Regions from separate parts of the Fictibacillus iocasae genome, predicted to be linked through region 2. Evidence: a T-box and tRNA genes for the amino acid it is inferred to sense, from the RefSeq annotation. Region 2 holds a T-box; the other holds one or more tRNA genes.
What was found. The T-box of region 2 lies ahead of ACFQPF_RS06190 (valine--tRNA ligase). A T-box ahead of a tRNA ligase gene usually reads a tRNA of that ligase, here a tRNA-Val.
Positions count from the first base shown of each region.

Region 1: it encodes a tRNA-Val, which carries the amino acid that the T-box ahead of ACFQPF_RS06190 (valine--tRNA ligase) is inferred to sense. The anticodon was not compared.

Region 1 is NZ_JBHTCP010000014.1:158,804-169,664, forward strand. It holds gene ACFQPF_RS09090 (S8 family peptidase) at 1-612, opposite strand, end outside; gene ACFQPF_RS09095 (hypothetical protein) at 792-944, opposite strand; gene ACFQPF_RS09100 (hypothetical protein) at 937-1,875, opposite strand; gene ACFQPF_RS09105 (BMQ_0737 family morphogenetic spore coat protein) at 1,992-3,170, shown strand; gene ACFQPF_RS09110 (hypothetical protein) at 3,290-4,186, shown strand; gene ACFQPF_RS09115 (hypothetical protein) at 4,255-4,722, shown strand; gene ACFQPF_RS09120 (hypothetical protein) at 4,822-5,037, shown strand; gene ACFQPF_RS09125 (DUF421 domain-containing protein) at 5,021-5,722, opposite strand; gene ACFQPF_RS09130 (GNAT family N-acetyltransferase) at 5,794-6,228, opposite strand; gene ACFQPF_RS09135 (YjcG family protein) at 6,230-6,751, opposite strand; gene ACFQPF_RS09140 (alpha/beta hydrolase) at 6,814-7,542, opposite strand; gene ACFQPF_RS09145 (phosphatidylglycerophosphatase A family protein) at 7,677-8,231, shown strand; tRNA gene ACFQPF_RS09150 (tRNA-Val) at 8,408-8,483, shown strand; gene ACFQPF_RS09155 (Spo0E family sporulation regulatory protein-aspartic acid phosphatase) at 8,673-8,819, opposite strand; gene ACFQPF_RS09160 (SDR family oxidoreductase) at 8,950-9,687, shown strand; gene ACFQPF_RS09165 (cation diffusion facilitator family transporter) at 9,901-10,782, shown strand.
Region 2 is NZ_JBHTCP010000012.1:45,232-56,092, forward strand. It holds gene ACFQPF_RS06170 (GGDEF domain-containing protein) at 1-104, opposite strand, end outside; gene ACFQPF_RS06175 (bifunctional folylpolyglutamate synthase/dihydrofolate synthase) at 217-1,509, opposite strand; gene ACFQPF_RS06180 (ATP-grasp domain-containing protein) at 1,646-2,533, shown strand; gene ACFQPF_RS06185 (ATP-grasp domain-containing protein) at 2,526-3,416, shown strand; gene ACFQPF_RS06190 (valine--tRNA ligase) at 3,432-6,080, opposite strand; T-box leader at 6,128-6,354, opposite strand; gene ysxE (spore coat protein YsxE) at 7,150-8,205, opposite strand; gene ACFQPF_RS06200 (hypothetical protein) at 8,202-9,122, opposite strand; gene spoVID (stage VI sporulation protein D) at 9,134-10,399, opposite strand.

The sequences.
Region 1 (10,861 bases), on a different contig from region 2:
ATCACCCGTTGCGTTCAAGACTTTAACGCCGACAAGAGTTGCTTCTGGAGCAGGGCTGACATATTTTCCTCCAGACGCGATGCCGTTACCCGCGGCACAGCCGGCGCAATGTGTCCCGTGGCCGTTATCATCATAGGGAGTTGTCCGACCTTGAACAAAATCTACGAACTCGACGATTCTATTAACAGGCTGTACAAAATCTGGATGAGGATGGATGCCTGTATCCAAAACGGCAATCGTGACTCCCTTTCCTGTCAATCCGAACGCGTTCTTTGCATATGATCCACCTACACTAGGTGTGGCTACATCCAGCGACGCTTTAACAGGAGCATCTAGATGGAGCATGGCTACGTCTGCGTGATCGGCAAGCTTTCTTATGTTTTCCAGCTTGATTCTCCCAGCTAAGAAATGAATTTCGGAAATGTTATGTGTTTCTTTTTCCGCAGCTGTTAACGAGCATAAATCGGTTATTTTTTTTGCTTTAGCCTCATTCGTTAATCGGATGAGTAGCGGAATAGGATCAGATTTTTGCGAAGTGTTAGATTGAACCGATTTTAAACGGTTTAAAAGTTTTTCATCCAGCTTTTTCTGGCTTTTTAATATCCAATCCATCTATTAAATAAATCTCCCTTCTACTGCTTTGCCTTAAGAAGACAATAACGAAAATGTTCTTTTGCTAAGAACATCCCGTTTTACAGCTTATGCAGACAAGCTCGCAAAGGTATAGATGATTGGTGTATGAATGGATAAAAAAGAACAAAAAAAGCCGGGAGGAATCTCCCGGCTGCGGGTTAAGAGTTTTTTTTAGGCTTCCATGTTACCTTGCCGCAAGTAGAACAGCCTTGCTTTTTAGGCGGTCCGAACAGCGTTTTCACTTTGGAAGCAGCTTTCGCTTTCGCTGCTTTTATCTCTGTGTATTTTTTTTGGACATCCTTTTTATTCATCCTTGCCTCTCCCCTTTTTAAAATTCAGGAACGTATGATTACTATATTCTGATCCTCGGGACGGGGTGTGCTTATTTAACTGAAATGGACGGATGACATCCGTGTTTTTTTTAGGATAAGAGGAGGGAAAGGGTGAGATTACAGAGCGCTGCGGGCTGGATTGGCGAAATGGATTTATCGGGTGAACACGTGTTGGTTGAGAACGTATGTCTGCAGAATTGGAATGATAGACGGCCGATTCGGCAATTTGCCAACTATCGGAATCATCCGTTCGTATTGCTTTTTCTTCTGGTTCTTTATTTCTGGTAATGGAGGAAACCGCCTTTTCAGCAGTCATCCTTTTTTGAGTAGAGGAAAAGGATGGAGCGATTACATTCAATAGTTTATCGTTCAATGTGTGGTAATCCCATTCTGTAATGCTTGACAGCGAAGTGAATTCCTTGCGGAGGCAGATCTGGATGATCATATAAGAGAGATATTCACACATATTCGTCTCATGCTCCGCGCTTATGGTTATGTGAAGCTTCCCTTTTTTAGGCTTTAACGTTATATGCTTGTGCACGGACTTCTGAACACTCGTCACACCATCTGGCTGAACAGGGTTTAAATAGAAGGTTTCACCTGATTCTGTACGTACACTCAATGGCACATGATGCACAGGCTCTAATTGGATGTACAAGTGCTGCAGGGCAGAAGCTTCTGGATGATTGGTTAAGGATATTCCAGTATGCTCCAAAAGTTGGCTTAGCTGTTTGAATTTTTTTGGTGATAGGCCATGCACACCCATCATAAAAGTGGAGAGAGCACCTAATATAACGTTTGCTTCTTCTATTAAACTTAAACCCCAGTAAGGACAGAGAAGCTTGAACTGTTCATATTCCTTCTCTGTGACAGAACAGATCATTTTGCTGTTAAAATACAATTCCTGCACTATGCCACACCTCGGCTTTCTTCTAAAAATAGGCATCTGTTTCTGTGTCATTACCTGCTTCAATTCCATAGTATGTATGGAATCTTAAGAACATGATGAGGAAAGGAAGGGAAAAGATGGGATACAATCACAAGCACATCCCGAAAGCAGCGAACAGCTTGCAGGATGAATGTATACGCGTTCAGAAAGTTTACGACTGGGTGACCGATTCACTTACTGTCCGAAAATCTGTCGCTTTCTCTCCAGAACAGATCAAAAAGATAGAAAAAGCGATGGATGACCCTTGCCGCAGACCGCTTAGAATCGTGACAAAGGTGCCAAAAACACCTCCAGTCTTTCCGCTCTCCGAAAGCGAACCGGGCAAAAAGCACACTGCACATTTTCTGTGTGAACAAGTAGGAGAAAAAAGGAACGTCACGGTTTCCTTAAACGGCGGCTTTGCCGACGCTCAGCTTGTTGATCTGCTGTTCACAACTGACGTAAAAGTTCAGGTAGTCGATCGAACCGGAGAAGTGGTTACAGAGTTAATCGTTAACGCATCTGTATTTGAGTCATTCGTCCTCTGCTATCCAGATGGCACGGATCTCTTCTGCCGAATCACAAAGATCTTTTCAAGAATTCCTTCAGGTACAGTGCTGTTGAACAATCCAGCCCCGATGAGCTTTGATATCGAGATCACATTCTGTGTCGATATTCAAGTAGAAGCTGAAGTGAAGCTTGAAGTGCTGGCGAAGTTCTGCTCACCTCGTGAAAACGATCTTGTAGCACCAGAAGATGTCAACATGTGCCCGCCGATCACGTTCCCGCAGCAATGCCCGGATATTTATCCGCGCCCGAACTGTGATTGCTCTGCAAAGGGTGAGGCGAGCGGATTGACTGGCAATAACGCAACAGAAAGCGGAAGGCTTGCTATCTTAGTGGATATTTGCCCGAACTGCAGCATTACCAACAGCACTTTCCGCCTAAGCTTCAACGATACGAATACGAGCGATGGGCAAAAGGATTTCAACTTTACAGCAACATCATTCGACCAAGATACGCTTTGCTGCGAGCCTTGCCAAAACGGCTTAAAGCTGACAGTATCCGGCGGAGGACGGGCGAGCTCCAACGGTGAATCCTACGACTTTAACCTTGCTATCGTACAAAGCGACGGCAGAAACCAGTTCCAAGTTCAGCTTATCGATGGAGAAGGTGTCACGGTGTTCGAGTCAGGCATCGTTAGTGCAGATTCAGGAGATATTGAACTTGAGGACTGCGTAACATTTGAAGATATCAAGTTCAAACATCAGCCATAATAAGCGTTTTAGAGGAAAAGAGGAGAGGGATTCTCCTCTTTTTTGATTGAAAAAGGAAAAGGCAGGCCACCACCTACATACAATAAGAAAAGGAGCCTATCATTCAAGGGGGAAACAGCATGAATACACAAGATAAATTAAGCTATGAACGATTAATATCGCGAACAGAATATTATAAAGAAAAGGCACTTGATCTAGAGAAGAAATTATTATTCGCAGAAGAGCAAATTGAGAAGCTAGAAAGCGATCTGCAGCAAAACGGGAACGCCGAACTTGTGGAAACAAAAGAAAAAGAACTCACTCATCTGAAAGCGGAAATGGAGGAGCTGGAATATAAGCTAAAGCGTTCTGAAAATGTGGAGCTTGAAAAGAGAATCAGCGGATATGAAGAACTTCTCAGCAAGATTCAGCTTGAATTGAATGAAAAAGATCAGCAGATTGATTTATACCAGCAGCGGATAAAGAGCATGGAAAAAAGGCTGAACATCAATCGAATGCTAGAACCTGTCTTGGCAGGAGAAGATGCTGCGGGGGCTGCACATGAAACGTCTGCCAAAGAGAAAGAAGAGGTACGCTGTACCAGCTATTTTGATTACTCTGTTATCTTTACAGAAGAGAAAAACGGTTTCATTCGAGGCTCCATTCATATGGAAAATACAGGGCTTCAGCCCATTACGAACCCCCACATCTGTTTCAGGTTCTTACCCGCCGAGGCTGCTGCGATGAAAGGGAAGATCCTTTCACTATTGTCCAATCCATCGGCAGAAGAAATCGGGCAGTCACAATGGATGTATATGGACAATGAATGGGCGGCCAGTGCAAAAGACCGTGGTGAACTATGGATATGCCCATTAAAAGAGACAGTCCTTGCTCCAGGAGGACAGCTCTCATTAAATGATTTCCAGATTCCATTTAAAAAACAGATCGACAACAACATTACAGTGGAAGCGTTTCTGTATTTTCATAAGCAAAATTATAAGACGAAGGCCGTTAATCATATTGCGGTCAATTTTTAGGCAGTGTGCCTATACCCCTTCTTTGGTCAAGTGCATAAAATGTACTATACCGAGAAGGAGGTTGTAGAATGTCAGAATCCTACGATAAGAAGAAAATCTACTACACCGATAAGATTATCATCCGTGCCAAAAAGGTCATTATTAAAGAAGAGGATTGCTGGTCAGAGTCATCTAGCAGCCATAAGCATGAATCATCCTTGAAATGTTCCAGCACGAGCAGCTATATCCCAGAATCTTCTTCCAGCAGCTATGTGCCAGAGTCGTCATCCAGCTGCAGCAGCATTGTACCAGAATCGTCTTCCTCAAGCAGTTATATTCCAGAATCTTCTAGCAGCTATATCCGAGAATCGTCGTCATCATCCTCGAGCTCCTGTTCAAGCTCAAGTTCGAGCAGCTATGTCTGTGAATCGTCTTCGTCCAGCAGCTATGTCTGTGAATCTTCCTCCTCTTCATCCAACTGGTGCGATGTCTGTAATCCAAAGAAGAAAAAGAAAAAGAACGACTGCTCAAGTTCACTTTATGATCCTTGGGTTTAACAGAAAAAAGAGCCGCCTGCTGTGAATAAAAGCGACAGGTGCTCTTTTTTGCATACATTTAAACCATTCTGGGTATCGAAGGAAAAGGAGGGGTTTCGAATGTCGTACCTATTGCCAATAACGAATTTTACCTCAGTGCAGTATGCAGAAAGGATGCTTCACCGTTCAAAGGGATTGCCGCGCATCTCTTCTGTCATTCCGGTTCAGCTTTCGCTACGGGATGCAAGAAAAAAGGAGCAAATGCTGCGTCCTAGAACAGAGTACATTCGAAATGCTGGCTGTACAGCCGGATTGTATGTTAATGAGTTGATCTAATTTTCTTAGGAAGCTGTATCGGCATAGCGTGCAGTTCACCTTCCACCATTTCGGCATACATCACCTCTTTTATAGAGTGAAAGCCTTGGTTGGATAGCAGCTGATTCAGCATGTTTTCTGTCAACTGTGCCGTCTTTAAATTGTCATAGATCGTCTCTCCATCAATAATTACAGTAACAGGAAGCTCGGCTTCTTTTCCTTGAAGATGAAGCTCCTCTCGGTTGGCTGAGCCATACATATATTTGGGCAGAACAGAAATGGTGCCATTCGTTTCAAGGATAGCGTAATGAATCTCTCTCATACTGAAATAGCCTTTCTGTCTGATCAGGTTTTGCAGCTGATTCACATCAAGCTTATTCCTTTTTAATTCTTCCCTTACGATTAAGCCTTCTCGAATGACAATTGATGGAGCTCCTTCCAGCATTTTTCGCATTCCTTTGACTTTCTGAGACAAGATTTCAATACCGTAAACTAGACCACCCCAAACAGCGACCGCATAAAATATCATCCATAAGTTTGTTTCTGAGTCATAAATAGCATTTCCGAGCAGTTCACCGAGGATAAGGGATGAAATGAAATCAAAGGGTGTCAGCTGGGTGATTTGAGTTTTGCCCAGTACTTTCGTCAAAATAAACAACGCAATAAATCCAAAAAATAGTTCAGCAGTCAATGACCCGATGTTCACCGCTCACACTCCTTTTTGTATTAGTGTGGACCAATACAAAAGCTTGTAAACAAAAAAACATTGACCCTCATTTAAGGGGCCAATGTTTTCTTCATGGTCACGTGGGGTATTCCTGCGTCAAGAAACGTTTCAGTAGAAATCGTCGTGTATCCTAGTTTACTATAAAAGGGTTCAGCCTGAGTTTGTGCGTTTAATGTAAGAGAGCTATACCCCTTTTGCAAGGAATAGTGCTCCATGGCTTTCATCAATTCATCACCAAGACCTTTTTTGCGAAACCTTTTTTCGACGCAAACGCGTTCCACTTTTCCTCCGTCGCCATATGCTCTTAACCGGCTCGCGCCGACCGGCATGCTGTCCACATACAAGACAAAATGAAGAGATTCTCCTTCAAGGTGGTCAATTTCCTCTTCTTCCGGTATTTCCTGCTCTATGACGAAAACGTTTTTCCTGATGGCCAATGCGTCAAGAAATCCTTCATCAGTCGATAAGTAGGTTTGAATCTGCATTCTAACGGCCGGACCTTCCTTTCAATCTGAATGTTTCATATACGGTCCATGATCCGTTATCAAGCTGATAGAGAAGCTGGAAACGGTCAATCGTCTCAGAATGACGGATATCGAGCATTTTCAGTCTTTCTAAAACATCGGAGTGTTCGTCATCAGATAATTTTTGGCCTAATGTCAGATGCGGAACAAAATTATAAGGCTGCTCATGCTCAAGCGGTCCAGAATATAACTGGTCATGAAGAGCGGAAAGATTGCTGTTTTCTTCCACTTTTAAATAAATCACATTGTTGACAGGGTAAAATGAGCTTACTTTTGTAATATCGATCGTTATAGGATCCGTCTCTGCCGCGATCCGCTCAATATAGGAGATGATGCTCTTAACTTCATTCTCGTCAGCTTCAAAAGGATCTTTCAACGTAATGTGAGGAGCGATTAAAGCATAGTGCGGATCATAGCGTTTACGGTAAGAATTAACTTTATCCTGCAGCATTTTAGATGGAAACATTGCAATTCCATATTTCATAAGTGGTCCTCCTCATCTTTTTGCCTAGTATATCACAACATTCTGTCACTTTCCCACTGCCGTCAGTCTTGAAACATAAAGATAAGAGCGGGTTCGATATCATGCTGCCAGTGAGCCCATAGGTGTCCGCCTTGAAATTCTTTGTATTCATAGTGCAAGTTTTTATCTGTTAAAATCTGGTGAAGCTTTCTGTTAGGATCGAGAAAATTTTTCACCTCACCGCTCGGGACCTTAAAGGCAGATTCTTCAGTTCCGATGGATTGATAGATTTGAATAGTCTGCATTTTATCGCTGGACTTTATCTCTTCCATTAAAACCTCTGGCACATAAGGAGATTGAAGGATGAGCTTTCCGAACGTGTGAGGATAGAGTGTTGCCGCTTTTAATGAGATATAGCCTCCTAATGAATCGCCTATCAGCGCGGTGGATCCACCGAGCATCAGGGTGTTGAATTCTTTTGAGATCCATGGAACAAGTTCATGAGCTAGGAATTTGAGATAGGCATCATGCTTGTCTCCTTCTGGGCGGTATTTGCGGTTACGGTCATCAATTCCTTTATGAAGGACACCAATGAGGATGAATTCTCTTATTGACTCATCTGTCATCAGCCGGTCTGCCGTCTTTGCCAGTTTGCCAAGCTGAAAGTAATCTCGTCCGTCCTGTGCAATTAATACCGGATATTTAATGAGTGTTGAGTATTTGGGTGGAAGATAGACAAATAACTCGATCTCCTCATTTAACTGCGCGCTGTAAAGGGAGCGGTCTTCTATCTTTCCTTGCAGTATAGCCATCTTTTTTGCCTCCTTGAAAAAAAGAACGTAAATATAAATAAGCGCTTACATCGCGTTCATTTTAACATAAGATGGTATAATAAACGTACTAATCGATTTCGCTAAACGCTTACCATTATGAATGAGGTGATGTTTTGAACAGAAGAGTGCACAGTCGTGATGTGGAAGCAGCCGCTAGAGCCTTGCTGATTGAACGAGGTGTTACGACACCTGATATAGCTGAGATCGTCTATGAAATGCAGGCGCCTTTTTCCCCGAACTTATCGCTGGCAGAGTGTGTGGAGAGCGTAGAGGCCGTGCTTACCAAGCGTGAGATTCAGCACGCGGTGCTTGTCGGAGTAGAACTGGATAAACTGGCAGAAAGAAAGATGCTATCAGAGCCATTGCAGTCCATCGTTGAAAGTGATGAAGGCTTGTTCGGCGTCGATGAAACGATTGCCCTTGGAGCTGTATTCGGTTATGGAAGTATCGCAGTCACTACATTCGGCCATCTGGACAAATATAAGACTGGCATCATCCGCAAACTGGATACGAAAACATCAGAAGGTATTCATACGTTCCTCGATGATCTTGTTGCAAGCATTGCTGCGAACGCATCTAGCAGGCTGGCACACAGGCTGCGCGACAGAGAAGAGAACCTCAGCCCGATTGAACTGAAACTGCATGATGAGGAAGAAAAGATCGGGTGACGTTTTAAATTAAGGGGTCCGGTACCATTAATCAAGGCATGCTGATCAGAAGCGGTTTGGCTAGGTTGGTACCGGTACCTGTCCCTTACGAAAAAAAAGAAGAAAAAAGTTTCGTAATCTAGTTGACAGCTTGCTTGCTTTCGAGTAAAGTAGGTATTGTCTTTAATACATAAGTTGATCCGATAGCTCAGCTGGGAGAGCGCTACCTTGACAGGGTAGAGGTCGGGGGTTCGAACCCCTCTCGGGTCACCATAACTTTGATATGAATAAGAATACATAGATAAACAGAGCCGCTCAACTGCTGAGCGGCTCTGTTTTAATTTATAGAAATAAATGATGAGCGATTCTGTTCGGGCTCTTAGTTGAAAATTGAGAAATTGAGATTAGCCTTACACAAACAAAAGACTGAAACAGCATCGTTTCAGCCTAACCGGCCTTTCTTTATGCACTGGTTTTCTTTAACGTCTGAAGAAGGTCAAGCAGCCTGTCAAGCTCCTGGCTGCACCGTATGGTCTCATTGGCTGTCATCCCGAAAACCCTTGCTGTGTGAATCAGCTGCTTTCTTTTTAATTCTATTAAATAGTCCATTCCTGCGGCCCCCTGAATGACAATCTCTCTAAAAAGGTATATACATACTATCGTAAGAAGATAGTTGATTTTTAAGGGTTTCGGGAAAACTTCCTATCAATCGACAAAAATTTACAGTTGGAGGCGTCATATGAATAACAAACGAACCGTATTGATAACAGGAGCGGCAAATGGAATCGGAAAAGGGATTGCTTCGTATTTTCTAAAAAGAGGATGGAATGCTGTGCTGACAGACATTGATCATCAGGCATTGGCCAAGGTAAGAACAGAGTTCAAGATTTCTCATCCTGAGGCTGAAATCACAGCAAAAGCTGCCGATGTGTCTGATCCTGAAGCCGTAAAAGCATTGTTCGCTTCAGTGGGGCAGCTTGACGCACTCGTTAACAACGCGGGTAAAATGATTTATAAATCGCTGTTTGAGCTGGATGTGGAAGAGTGGGATACCGTGTTGAACACCAACTTACGGGGTGTGTTCCTCTGCTCACGTGAAGGTGCCAAAATAATGAAGAAACAAGAGAACGGTGTCATTATCAATATAGCATCAACACGAGCTTCCATGTCTGAACCCGACACGGAAGCGTATGCGGCTTCCAAGGGAGGAATAGTGGCATTGACCCATGCCTTGGCTGTATCACTCAGTCCATTTCATATCCGAGTGAACTGCATTAGCCCTGGGTGGATTGAAACAGGAGATTATTCATCGCTAAGAGAAGTGGATCATGACCAGCATCTGTCTAATCGGGTCGGCGTCCCAGAGGATATTGCCAGAGCCTGTTATTTTTTGGCGGACACGCAAAATGATTTTATAAATGGGCATAATATGGTGATAGATGGCGGAATGACAAAAAAGATGATATATGAACATTAATTTTTATCAGCACTAATTTGTTGCACTCGGGGAAAAACGTTTCTCTAGACCCACCCGTTTTCTCTTTTTTACACTATGGAAAGGTTAACTTACTTGCACGAATATTTGCTGCTCGGCTAAACAGTTACCGAAGGCTGACTCAACTCAAATGGCTTGGCGTCAGCCAAGTTTCTCAAAGATAAGTAAGTGAATGTGGAAAAGGGAGTCGAACGTATGAACGAAAACATGCAAAAAAAGGTCGAGAGAGGCGTTTACTTCAGCCTTGGTGCCTATATCTTTCTATCGATCGTCAAGCTTGCGGCCGGCTGGAAGTTCTCTTCTGATGCCCTTGTGGCAGACGGATTAAATAATGCAACAGATATAGTGGCTTCTGTTGCCGTATTGATCGGATTAAAAATATCGCGAAAGCCTGCAGATGATGATCATCCTTATGGCCATTTAAGAGCAGAGACCATCGCGTCGATGGTCGCATCTTTTATCATGGTGGTCATCGGTTTGCAGGTATTAATTTCTTCGGTGAAAAAAATTTTTGCAGGTACAGGAGAAGAACCGTCGTTTCTGGCTGCAGCTGTCGCTGTTTTTTCTGGAGTGGTTATGATCGTGATTTACGCAATGAATATGAAAACAGCAAAAGAGACGGACAGCCAGGGGCTAAAAGCAGCCGCTCTTGATAACCGTTCCGATGCACTGGTCAGCTTTGGCGCAGCTGTCGGTATTGCTGGATCACAAATCGGCTTGCCTTGGCTTGATTCTGCGGCTGCCGTACTAGTTGGTTTGATCATTATTAAAACAGGCTGGGATATCTTTTCGGAAACCTCCCATAATCTATCGGATGGGTTCGATTACGAAGAAGGTAAAACGATGGAAAAGCAGATTAAAAGTGTGAGCGGGGTAGAAACAGTCGGTGACCTGAAAGCGAGAAAACATGGCAACCGGGCGATCATTGATGTGACCATTACCGTCGACCCCCAGCTGAATGTCGTAGAAAGCCATGACATTACAGAACGGGTGGAAGATCTTCTTAAAGAAGCTTACCGTGTGGAAAGCATACAAGTGCACGTTGAGCCACATTCCAAGGATAAAAAAACAGAGTGAAGCGGTCACCCGTTTACGCTCTGTTTTTTTCTGTGAAAATAATTAAATCCATAGCTCTTTTGTATACGGATCTTTTTGA
Region 2 (10,861 bases):
CGGGAGCCATTTAATGGCCCACTGGATTGATAAGCAATATAGATCGCAAGCGGGTACAGAACGAGCCATCCTGCTATCAAATACACTTGCATCTTCTTTTCCATTTGGCTTGTCTCCTTCCTGATTCTAAAGCAGGATTTCCTTACTGCAAATTTTGTTGAAATATAGGCAAATGGTAATATCTATCCATTTTACCAAAAGTTCGGAAAATTACAATTAAATATGTGGAAAATCTTTCATGTATTTTCTGACCTCGGCGATAAAGTATAACGAACCCGTTATGACGATAACTTCTTCTTCTAACGCTGCTTCAATGATTTCATCGATCGCCTTCATCCAATTATGCTCATACCGCTTGTCCGGAAAATCAGATTTTCTATACAATTCCATAATGTTACCTGATCGTGGATGATCGAATTCAGTAAAGGTAAAAGAAGCAGCAGCCCTGTATAGGGGCTTCAGCATCTCCTCTTTCTGTTTATCGGCTAATGCAGAGAAAATAACATGGATTTTTTTAGATAAAAAAGTTTTTTTCAATAATTCAGATAGCGCGGCTGTTCCTTGAGGATTATGGGCTCCATCAATAAAAACGAGCGGCTGTTCACGTACTCTCTCAAACCGTCCCGGCATGGCAGCACGCTTGAGTCCCGCAGCCCTTTCTTCTTCACTGATAGATAAAATAGACTGGTTCTGCAAGCTATCTACCGCCATAAGTGCGGCCGCTGCATTATCTACCTGATGAGCACCGAGCATGGTAATCGTGTAGGAGGATGAGTCTGAATAAAGAGAATGATAGAGAAACGATTCTTCGTAAGGTCCGCCATGAATTTTCTCTATTCTATACTCCTTCCCGAACATAAGATGCGGGCTAAGTTTTTCTTCAGCCTTCTCCTTAATGACCATCAATGGCTCAGGATCCATTCTCCCCGTAACAACAGGAACACGATGTTTGATGATACCTGCTTTGTGTTCGGCGACTTCCACAAGCGTGTTGCCGAGATAATCGGTATGGTCACTTCCAACATTTGTGATGATGGATAAAACAGGCTCCACAACATTAGTTGAATCCCACGTCCCCCCCATGCCTGCTTCAATGATGCAAAAGTCCGGTATCGCTATCGTTCCAAAATAGAAAAAGGCAGCTGCTGTAATGGCTTCAAACTCTGTAATGGTCAAATCTTCCTCTCTCATCACTGATTTCAATTTATCTAATACTCTTATCAGCTCTTCATCCCCAATCGCCGAACCATTTACCTGTATATGCTCGTTGACAGTATGCATAAAAGGGGACGAAAAAACACCGGCTGTGTAGCCTGCTTCGGTCAGCATCCCTTGCAAATACGCTCCTGTGGATCCTTTCCCGTTTGTACCGGCAATGTGTATGGTCTTTACTGCACGATGCGGATCTCCCAGCTTTTTCAGTATCCTGTTCATGGACGCTAGTCCTGGACTAATCCTTCCGCCTTTCTTTAAACCTAGATAGTTATTCATTTCCTCGTAATTCTGCATGATCTGTAGCTCCATTCATATTGTGCTTTTCATGTCTCTTCCGCTTGTTTATAGTAGCAATAGGTACTTGTATCTTCTTCATTCAGTATATCTTTACCGTATTCTATACCGCAAACAGAGAACAGGAGCACCGTGTATGAGTGAAAATTGCTGGATTGTATATAATGGCAGCTTGAGTCAAAAAAAGTTTATCAGCTATGCCGAATGGATGGCCGCTGCAGCAAGCCAGGCGGGCATTCGGGCTGAACTCGTTCCGAACAATGAAATTCTTACTGTGTTTCAATCTGGAAGATGCACGCTGACTGGCCAAAAGTCAGGCTCGCTTCCCGATTTTGTACTGTTTGGTGATAAGGATGTCCTGCTCGCGCGTCAGCTTGAAAGGATGAACGTGCCTGTCTTTAATTCTTCTTCGTCCATTGAAGTATGTGACAGCAAAACACTCATGTACGAACAATTAGCATTGCAGGGGATACCTTTTCCAAAAACGATGTCTTCTCCTAAACTGTTCACACCGGATCATAATGAACGGCATATCGAGATGTACATGCATGAATTCACCTTTCCGATGATTGTTAAAGAAGCATATGGATCATTCGGACAACAGGTTTACCTTGTACACTCTAAAAACGAACTGCAAGAGAAAATCCGTGAACTAGATGGAGTCGAGTATGTGGTGCAAGAATTTATATCTGAAAGCAATGGCCGTGATATTCGAATCAATGTCATTGGAGGAGAGCCGGTCGCTTCCATGATCCGCCGGTCAGTCTCTGATTTCAGAGCAAATATCACTTCTGGAGGAACAGCAGAGAACTACAGCCCTACAGCAGAGGAAAAGGCATTAGCGGTAGCGGCTGCACGGGCTGTTGGAACAGATTTTGCCGGAGTCGATTTATTGTTTACAAAAGAAGGTCCGACCGTGTGTGAGGTAAACTCCAACGCACATATAGAGAGCATCTTCCACTGCACTGGCATTAATGTGGCAGATTATATGCTTTCGTACATAAAGGAGATCGTATATGGATGAAACGAAAATGGTGAAACGAGAAGGCTGGATCGTGTATACGGCAGACGATGCCGCAAAAAACCAAGCCTATATTGACTGGTTTATTGAAGAAGCGCATCAGCTTCAGCTCTCACTTCACTTCATGGAAAGAGAACGTTTCATGTATGGTGTTAGAGGCGGCCAGCTCTTCATTGAATATGGCGGGAAAGAAACAAAGCTGCCTGATTTTGCTGTTGTCCGCTGTATAGATTCATTATTTACCTTGCAGCTCGAGAACATGAACATCAAGGTGTTTAATCCATCGAGCCTCTCTCATATGGCCAATGATAAAGCGCGCACCCATCAGTTTCTGGCCTCTCAAGGCATTCCGATGGTAGATACACTTTTCATCGATTTGAAACATTGGAACCAAGATACCCATTCTTTTCTCTTTCCAGTCGTTGTAAAAGAAAATGGAGGTAGAGGCGGTAATGAAGTCCACCTCGTCTCCAATGCCGAAGAACTGACATCATGCATGAATGAAAGCGGTGCACGCAACTGGATCGTGCAGCAGCTGGCAGGCACACCTGGAAAAGATGTAAGAGTTTTTGTCGTTGGAAATAAAATAGCTGGCGCCGTACTGCGAAGCTCAGATTCCGATTTCAGAGCAAATTTCTCACTTGGAGGAAGAGCGGAATACTATCATTTAAACCACAAAGAGACGGCACTGGTAGAAAAAATTATCAGCCTCCTGCCAATCGGAATGGCTGGCATCGATTTTTTGTTCGATGAGAGTGGAAATTTTCTATTTAATGAGATCGAAGACGTTGCCGGCAGCCGGACATTGTCTTCTTGCTCTACCGTTAACATCGTTCGAATGTATCTGCAGCACATTATCAGCACGATAAAAAACCCGGCAGAGTAACCTGCCGGGTTTTCATTATGCTCGAAGCTCAGCGATCCGCTGCTTGACGAGCTGCTGTTTTTCTATATAATCCTTTTCTTTCGCGCGTTCCTCTTCTATCACTTTCTCAGGTGCTTTCGCGACAAAACCTTGATTGCTAAGTTTCTTTTGAACACGTTCCACTTCTTTATTGTACTTTTCCAGTTCTTTTTCAAGACGCTGGATCTCCTCATCAATGTTAATCAGCCCTTCAAGCGGCAGGTACATTTCCAGACCTGTCAATACTGAACTCATTGATTTATCTGGTGCAGAAATGCCTGCGTCGATTACGAGTTCACTCGGGTTACAAAAACGCATCAGGTAGGTTCGGTTCGCTTCAAGTGCTTTTTGAACCTCTCCGTCTTTCGGTTTGATCTGAAGCTCGATCGGTTTGCTCGGCGCCACGTTCATCTCCGAGCGGATGTTACGCACAGTACGAATCACTTCTGTAACGAGTGCCATGTCTTTCGCCGCCTCTGGGAAATGCAGTTCTTCCCTTTTCACCGGCCAAGATGCGACCGTGATCGATTTTCCTTCATGCGGAAGATGCTGCCAGATTTCTTCTGTTATGAACGGCATGAACGGGTGCAGCATTCTCATCGTCTGATCTAGGACATACGCGAGAACAGATCGAGTCATTTTCTTTGCGCTTTCATCTTCTCCGTATAGCGGAAGCTTTGCCATCTCGATATACCAGTCACACAAGTCATCCCAGATAAAGTTGTAAAGCAAGCGTCCTACCTCACCGAACTCGTACGCATCGATCAGTCGTGTTACCTCTTCTGCCGTTGTGTTCAAACGTGTAAGTATCCACTTATCAGCAAGAGATTTCTCTCCAGATAAATCGATTTCATCATATTTCATGCCGTCCATGTTCATGAGAGCGAAACGTGACGCGTTCCAGATCTTGTTCGCAAAGTTCCACGTGGACTCGACTTTTTCCCAATAGAAGCGGAGGTCGTTGCCAGGTGAGCTTCCTGTTGAAAGGAAGAAACGAAGCGCATCTGCACCGTACTTTTCGATCACATCCATCGGATCGACCCCGTTGCCAAGCGATTTACTCATTTTGCGGCCTTCTGAATCGCGGACAAGACCGTGAATGAGAACATCATTAAACGGCTGCTTGCCGGTAAATTCAAGCGATTGGAAGATCATGCGCGCAACCCAGAAATAAATAATATCGTAGCCTGTTACAAGGACATTCGACGGGAAATAACGTTTGTAGTCTGCACTTTCCTTGTCCGGCCAGCCCATCGTTGAGAAGGGCCACAGAGCAGAAGAGAACCACGTGTCAAGCACGTCTGTATCTTGTTCCCAGTTTTCGATGTCAGCTGGTGCCTCATGTCCAACGAAGATCTCACCTGTTTCTTTATGGTACCAAGCCGGAATGCGGTGTCCCCACCAAAGCTGACGGGAGATACACCAGTCACGGATGTTCTCGATCCAGCGCATGTACGTATTCTCGAAACGTCCAGGTACAAAGTTGACCTTATCGTCCGATGATTGCAGCTTGATCGCTTCTTCGGCGAGAGGCTTCATCTTAACGAACCATTGTGTCGACAAGTACGGCTCAACAACCGCACCGCTTCTTTCAGAGTGGCCAACGGAATGCATGTGCTCTTCAATTTTGAAAAGAACACCTTGGTCTTGAAGATCTTTTACGATCTGCTTGCGGCATTCAAAACGGTCTAGCCCTTTATACGCACCCGCATTATCGTTCATTTTTCCGCCTTCGTCCATAACGAGTACACGCTCTAGGTTATGACGGTTGCCAATTTCAAAGTCGTTCGGATCATGTGCCGGTGTAATTTTTACGGCACCCGACCCAAACTCCATGTCAACATAATCATCGCCTACAATCTCGATCTCGCGTCCGACAATCGGCAGAATGGCTTTCTTGCCGATTAAATGCTGATAGCGCTCGTCTTTCGGATGCACAGCGATCGCCGTATCGCCAAGCATTGTTTCCGGGCGTGTTGTCGCTACTTCAATGTATCCGCTGCCGTCCGCTAATGGGTATTTCATGTGATAAAACGCACCTTGAACATCCTGATGGATGACTTCAATATCTGAAAGCGCCGTTTTCGTCTGCGGATCCCAGTTAATGATGTATTCACCGCGGTAGATCAAGCCTTTGTTATACAGCTTAACAAACACCTCTTTTACTGCGTCAGAAAGGCCTTCATCCAGCGTAAAGCGCTCTCTTGAATAATCCAGCCCGAGTCCGAGCTTTGACCATTGGTTGCGGATAAATTCAGCGTACTCTTCTTTCCATTCCCACGACTTTTCAAGGAACTTCTCACGTCCAAGGTCATAGCGCGAGATGCCTTCTTCTCTCAGCTTCCCTTCTACCTTAGCTTGTGTAGCGATGCCGGCATGGTCCATACCTGGAAGCCATAGCACATCATAGCCTTGCATCCTTTTCGTGCGTGTTAGGATATCCTGAAGTGTCGTGTCCCAAGCGTGCCCGAGATGAAGTTTCCCGGTTACGTTTGGCGGCGGGATTACCACCGTATAAGGCTTTTTGTTCTCATCACCTGTTGCTTCAAAAAACTTTCCCTTCAGCCAGAATTCATACCAGCTGCTCTCCGTTGCTTTCGGATCATATTTCGTCGGCATCGAGATTTGATGCTGTTCCGTTGACATAAGAATTCCTCCTTTTACTTTCTGAAAAATAAAAAAGCCTCTATCATCCAAAGGACGAAAGAAGCTGTTTCCGCGGTACCACCTTAATTTACGCATCATAAAGCATGCGTACACTTAACAGATAACGGCTGAACCCGTCTTCTTCTAGCAGAAATCCTGTTCAAAGAAAATGCTCCAGGGCGACCTTCCATCACACGTTCCTTAGGAAACTTTCACCAAGCGTTTCCCTCTCTTTAAAGGCGTGAAATGTACTCTTCCCCTTCTTAGCGTTCATATAAAAGATGTTTTTATTTTATACTGCTCCCTTTTCCTCGTCAATAGAAAAAGGATTGTCATGATCAGTGTATGCTGTATGAACGAATATGTATAGTCATTTTCACCAGAAACTGCTGCTGGCATACACTAAATTACTTACTCGGAAAAATTAAAATAAGGGTGATGACAATGAGACGCCGCTTCATCGGCCGGTACAGATCGCCTTCTTGGTTTCGCACACTAAAAAGCGCGATAGGTCAGCTGACCGTCCCGCTGTTCATTTTTCAGCTCATAAGAACCATACTATTCCCAGCGTATATTGATTTTTTTATCCTGTTCATCCTGCTGATACTGCACGTATTGTTTTCATATGAAGTCCTTTAAAACAGTTTAATCCATCCTTTTACCGATGATTTGCTAAAGGAAATTGATAACAAAACTGTACATGTTTAATTGATTTGATTTTGCAAACAGAGATTTACTGAACTTCACCTTTGTAGTAAAGTCGCAGACTCCAGCGGATGAGCGAGACAGGTTAGACCTTCCAATGGCGCATGGCGGCGGATATCTCACCTTGTCTAGCTACGGCGCTAGCCCCTCGAGGTCAAATGAGCCAGTGCCCAATAAGTCAAAAACCGATTCTTTAGGTCCCTTTCTCATTTGCTTGCCCTAGGCTAAACGAGCCCACTCGCGCTTTTCGCTACACCCCTCTGGATAAGCGTGCGCCTGTAACGGAATCAACGACTTCTTAGAATTCTAAATGTAACAACGTTTGTGAAATTAGTAGCTTAAAAAAAGGCCACATATAGCGAATCTATATGTGACCTTCGTTATGAGGAGGTGCTGAATCGCCCGGCTGCTGTTCGCCAGCGAGGGGAAAGCGGGATAAGTGCTCGCAAAAATCACGGATTCTTTTCATTGCGGATAAGCGGCTCTCCAAAACGTGAACCACCTCAATCTGAGAGAGCTTGGAATTGCTCTGATAGGCGTCTACTGCGTTAAAGATAGGCTCCGGGAACGAAAGATAGCTGATCAGCAGTTCTCTCTCCTCATAAAGCAAAGGAAATTGTTTTTCATACCGTTTTAACAAAGCGAACCCATCATCCATCTTCCAAGAGCTTTTATGAGCCGCTTTCCGGAAATACATTGCCAGATCTCTGACCGGTGTATCAAGTACCGCTTTCTCAAAATTAAACAGATGGCCTTCTCCACTCTGGCTGTACAGCAGGTGGCTGCGTGACACCTTGCCGTGGCACAAGACACTGCGGTACCTCTTTTCCCTTTTGCATCCTTCATGCCAGCTGTTCAGCGAGCGTTTCGCATCTTCTGCCATGCGCATGGTCTGGTGAAAATGGCTTAAATAGGTCAGTTCGAATGGTGCCATATACGTTCGTTGTTCCGCAAGCTCCGTGAACCGTTCCATTTCAAACTGCCGGCTTTCCCACCGACCCATCAAATATTGAAATGACTGATCAGCCACTTCTGTCAGAAAATCCTGTTCCTTCACTGTTAAAGAATGAATTTTGGCAAGGTAATCGATCAGCACCTCATCCTGAAATGGTGCGGCTCTTTCTGAAGAAGGAAACCATGGCATGAGATAGTAGACTTTAGATCCTTGCTTTACCGTATAGTCACCGTATTTGGTCGGGTAGAGTGGCACCACCTGATGAAAACCGATTTCTGATAGACGCTGAATTACATGAGTAAACCATTCTCTTTCACCGTCTTCCATCGCTGCTTCCTTTAAGGCGAACGTCCCTCTTTTGGTGATCACTTTTTTTACTTTGCCGTAAGATTCAATTCTTTCTGGATACAGATCATAATAAAACAGAACAGGCCCATAATTTTGGAAATCTCCACCTGTTGTCACAGGGCCACCTTCTTTCTGTTGTCATCCATCCATTCCGTTACTGCCATGAGCAGCCTCCGGTTAAGCTCCCATTCTCTTGCAAACCGATCCATACATAACACGGTCTCTTCCAGCCCGCCCGTTTGCAGCTGTCTTATACATTTATCCAATTCCTTTGGCATCATAATTTCGGCAGTAAGGAGCAACCCTTGTTCCTCATGCAAAGGAAAGCCTTTATTCACTTCGGTTAACAGCTTTTTTAAAGATGAAGACCCGCATGATGCTATCCATTCTTGCAAAAACTGCTTGAGAGGTTCAAAGCTTCTGACAGGTACTCCTGCTCCTGCTTCAAAAAACAAAAAGTTCAATACCTTCCAGCCATTCTTTGTACTGATTTCTTGATTCAGCACAGGTGGTTCACAACCATCTGCCAAACGAATCAATGAAAGTGCCTGCTGAGTCCGCTTTCTTGCTTCAGCCAAGCTGAGCCTGATCATGCTTAAGCTGCTAGAAGTCTTCGTTAACGGCAGCGCAAAATCCAGCAAGGATTGAAAATCAAACTCACTCGCATCCGGCTGCAGAACCATGTGTGCATAGTTCTTTTGTCCAGCGGTTAAGAGCTTTGAGAGAAGCGCGCCCCAATCTTTTTCAAACCCTATCATGTCATACGGTTCTTCACTGCAGTCATGCAGGGTAAGCCATTTTTCTTGAAAAGGAACGGAGCTTTCTCCTTTTATTGTACGGATCATTCTGTCAAGGAAAGGGCTGTCTTTCTTTCCCGCTTCATCACGATAAGCGGTATGCCACAGCAGCAGATTTTTGTCTGTCCAAAACCGTATTTTTTTGCACCCGCTGCTGCTGTTGATAATAGAAGGATGATCTTTCCAAGTTACATCAGCCAGTCCGTATCTGTCTTTTAATAGATTAAGCATCTCCATATAATCACCCGCTACCGGGAAGAGGACACAGGGATATAAATGATCTGCCCGGCACTCACTTGATCTTGCTGGATCGACCGGTTGACTCTCAGCAAGGTGTTGATCGACACGTCGTAACGATCACAGATCCTGTCAAGAGAATCTCCGCGCTGAAGAATGTACATCTTCATCTTGGAGAACTTCTCCTCATCACGGTCAAGCATCTTCGTTAAATAAAGAGCATTTTCATCTTGTGTATATTCTTTTCTCTTTTTTACAGGCTCTTCTTTCTTTTCCGTGACCTGCTCAGCATATGGCGCTTCATAAGCTGGCTGTTGACTATAGCTTGCATTCGCTTCGTATGCAGGCTCTTGTTCTTCGTAATATTCAGGCTGCTGCCATTGCTGTTCTTCCTGCTGGTACGCCTCGTATGCAGGAGTGTATGATTCTTCATGCTGCTCTGCTTCCGCCTCATATGCTGCTTCAAAGCTTTCATACTGAACTGGCGCTGCTTCTTCATTTCTGACTTGTGAGAAATGCTCAGCTTCTTGGTCAGCGATCGATTTTAGTGAATGCAAAGAATTCTCATAATACCCTGCTGCATCCGAATCATTCTGCGCCTTGAATTCAAATGATGTTTCGTATGGCTGATGCCTGGCTTCTGCCTGCTCAAAGAACACTGGCTCAGGAGCCACGTTGTTTTCCTCTGAATAAGGAGCACGCGCCTCAAATTGAAACGGTGCAAAGATAGAAGAAGACTCTCTATCTTCCTCCATTTTCACTTGATGGCTGAAGGAAGCAGGCTCAGGTTTCGATGCTTCTGCAGCGGCAGGCTTCTCTTCCGCTTCTTGCTGTCTTTCATCTTTTATGCCCGTTATGCAGACAGACGCGGAAAGCTCAAGGCAAGCTGGATTTGGAAGTTCGTAATCAAATGATTCGACCGCTACCATAATTTGATCGGCACGTTCTACGCGATAGGTAGGGATCGTGATGTCTACAGGAAAACGATGCTGAATCTCCACCAGACCATCTTCTTTAACTGATAACTGTGTTAACGAGCGATACGAGACTTGTTCACTAAATTGACTGCTGCCTAAATCAGACTGGTCACCATCCTTTGCGCTGGCTGGCTCGTATTCACCGCTCAGCACAAGTGCACCCGTAATAGAAACTTGCCCGTTTTCTTCCTTGATTGAAATCTCCGGATCCAGAGATAATGCATATACCTCAGCTACTTCCTGTCCCTTCTTCAACCAGACAGACTCCTCAATGGAGAAACGCAGTTTGGATTGACCCATGCCCTTCTCCTCCTTTCAATGCATATAGTTATACACTTAAGGTATATGCCCCTTGTCTGTGGCTTATGAAAGAAAACTTAATGGTTTTGATTTATACATTCTAGTATTCTAAGAAGTGTTGATCTCCGGTACAGGTGCACGCTTTCCGCGTGGCGGGCAGAAAAGCAGGAACGGCTCGTTCAGCCCCGACAAGCAAATGAGGAAGGGGCCTAAAGAATCGGTTTGTGACTTATTGGGCACTTACTCATTTGACCTCGAGGGGCTAGCCGTTCCTGCTGGACATGGTGAGCCCTTCCGCTAGCCAAGCGCCTTTGGAAGGTCTCACCTTCTCACTCATCCCGCTGGAGTCGGCACCTTTCACTGCGATCAACTTATTCAGAGAAGAATTCTAGATGTTTATCAAAAGCAATGAATATACTATCTACAGTCAATGAACGTAAAGCATTTTTTCAGATAGCAATG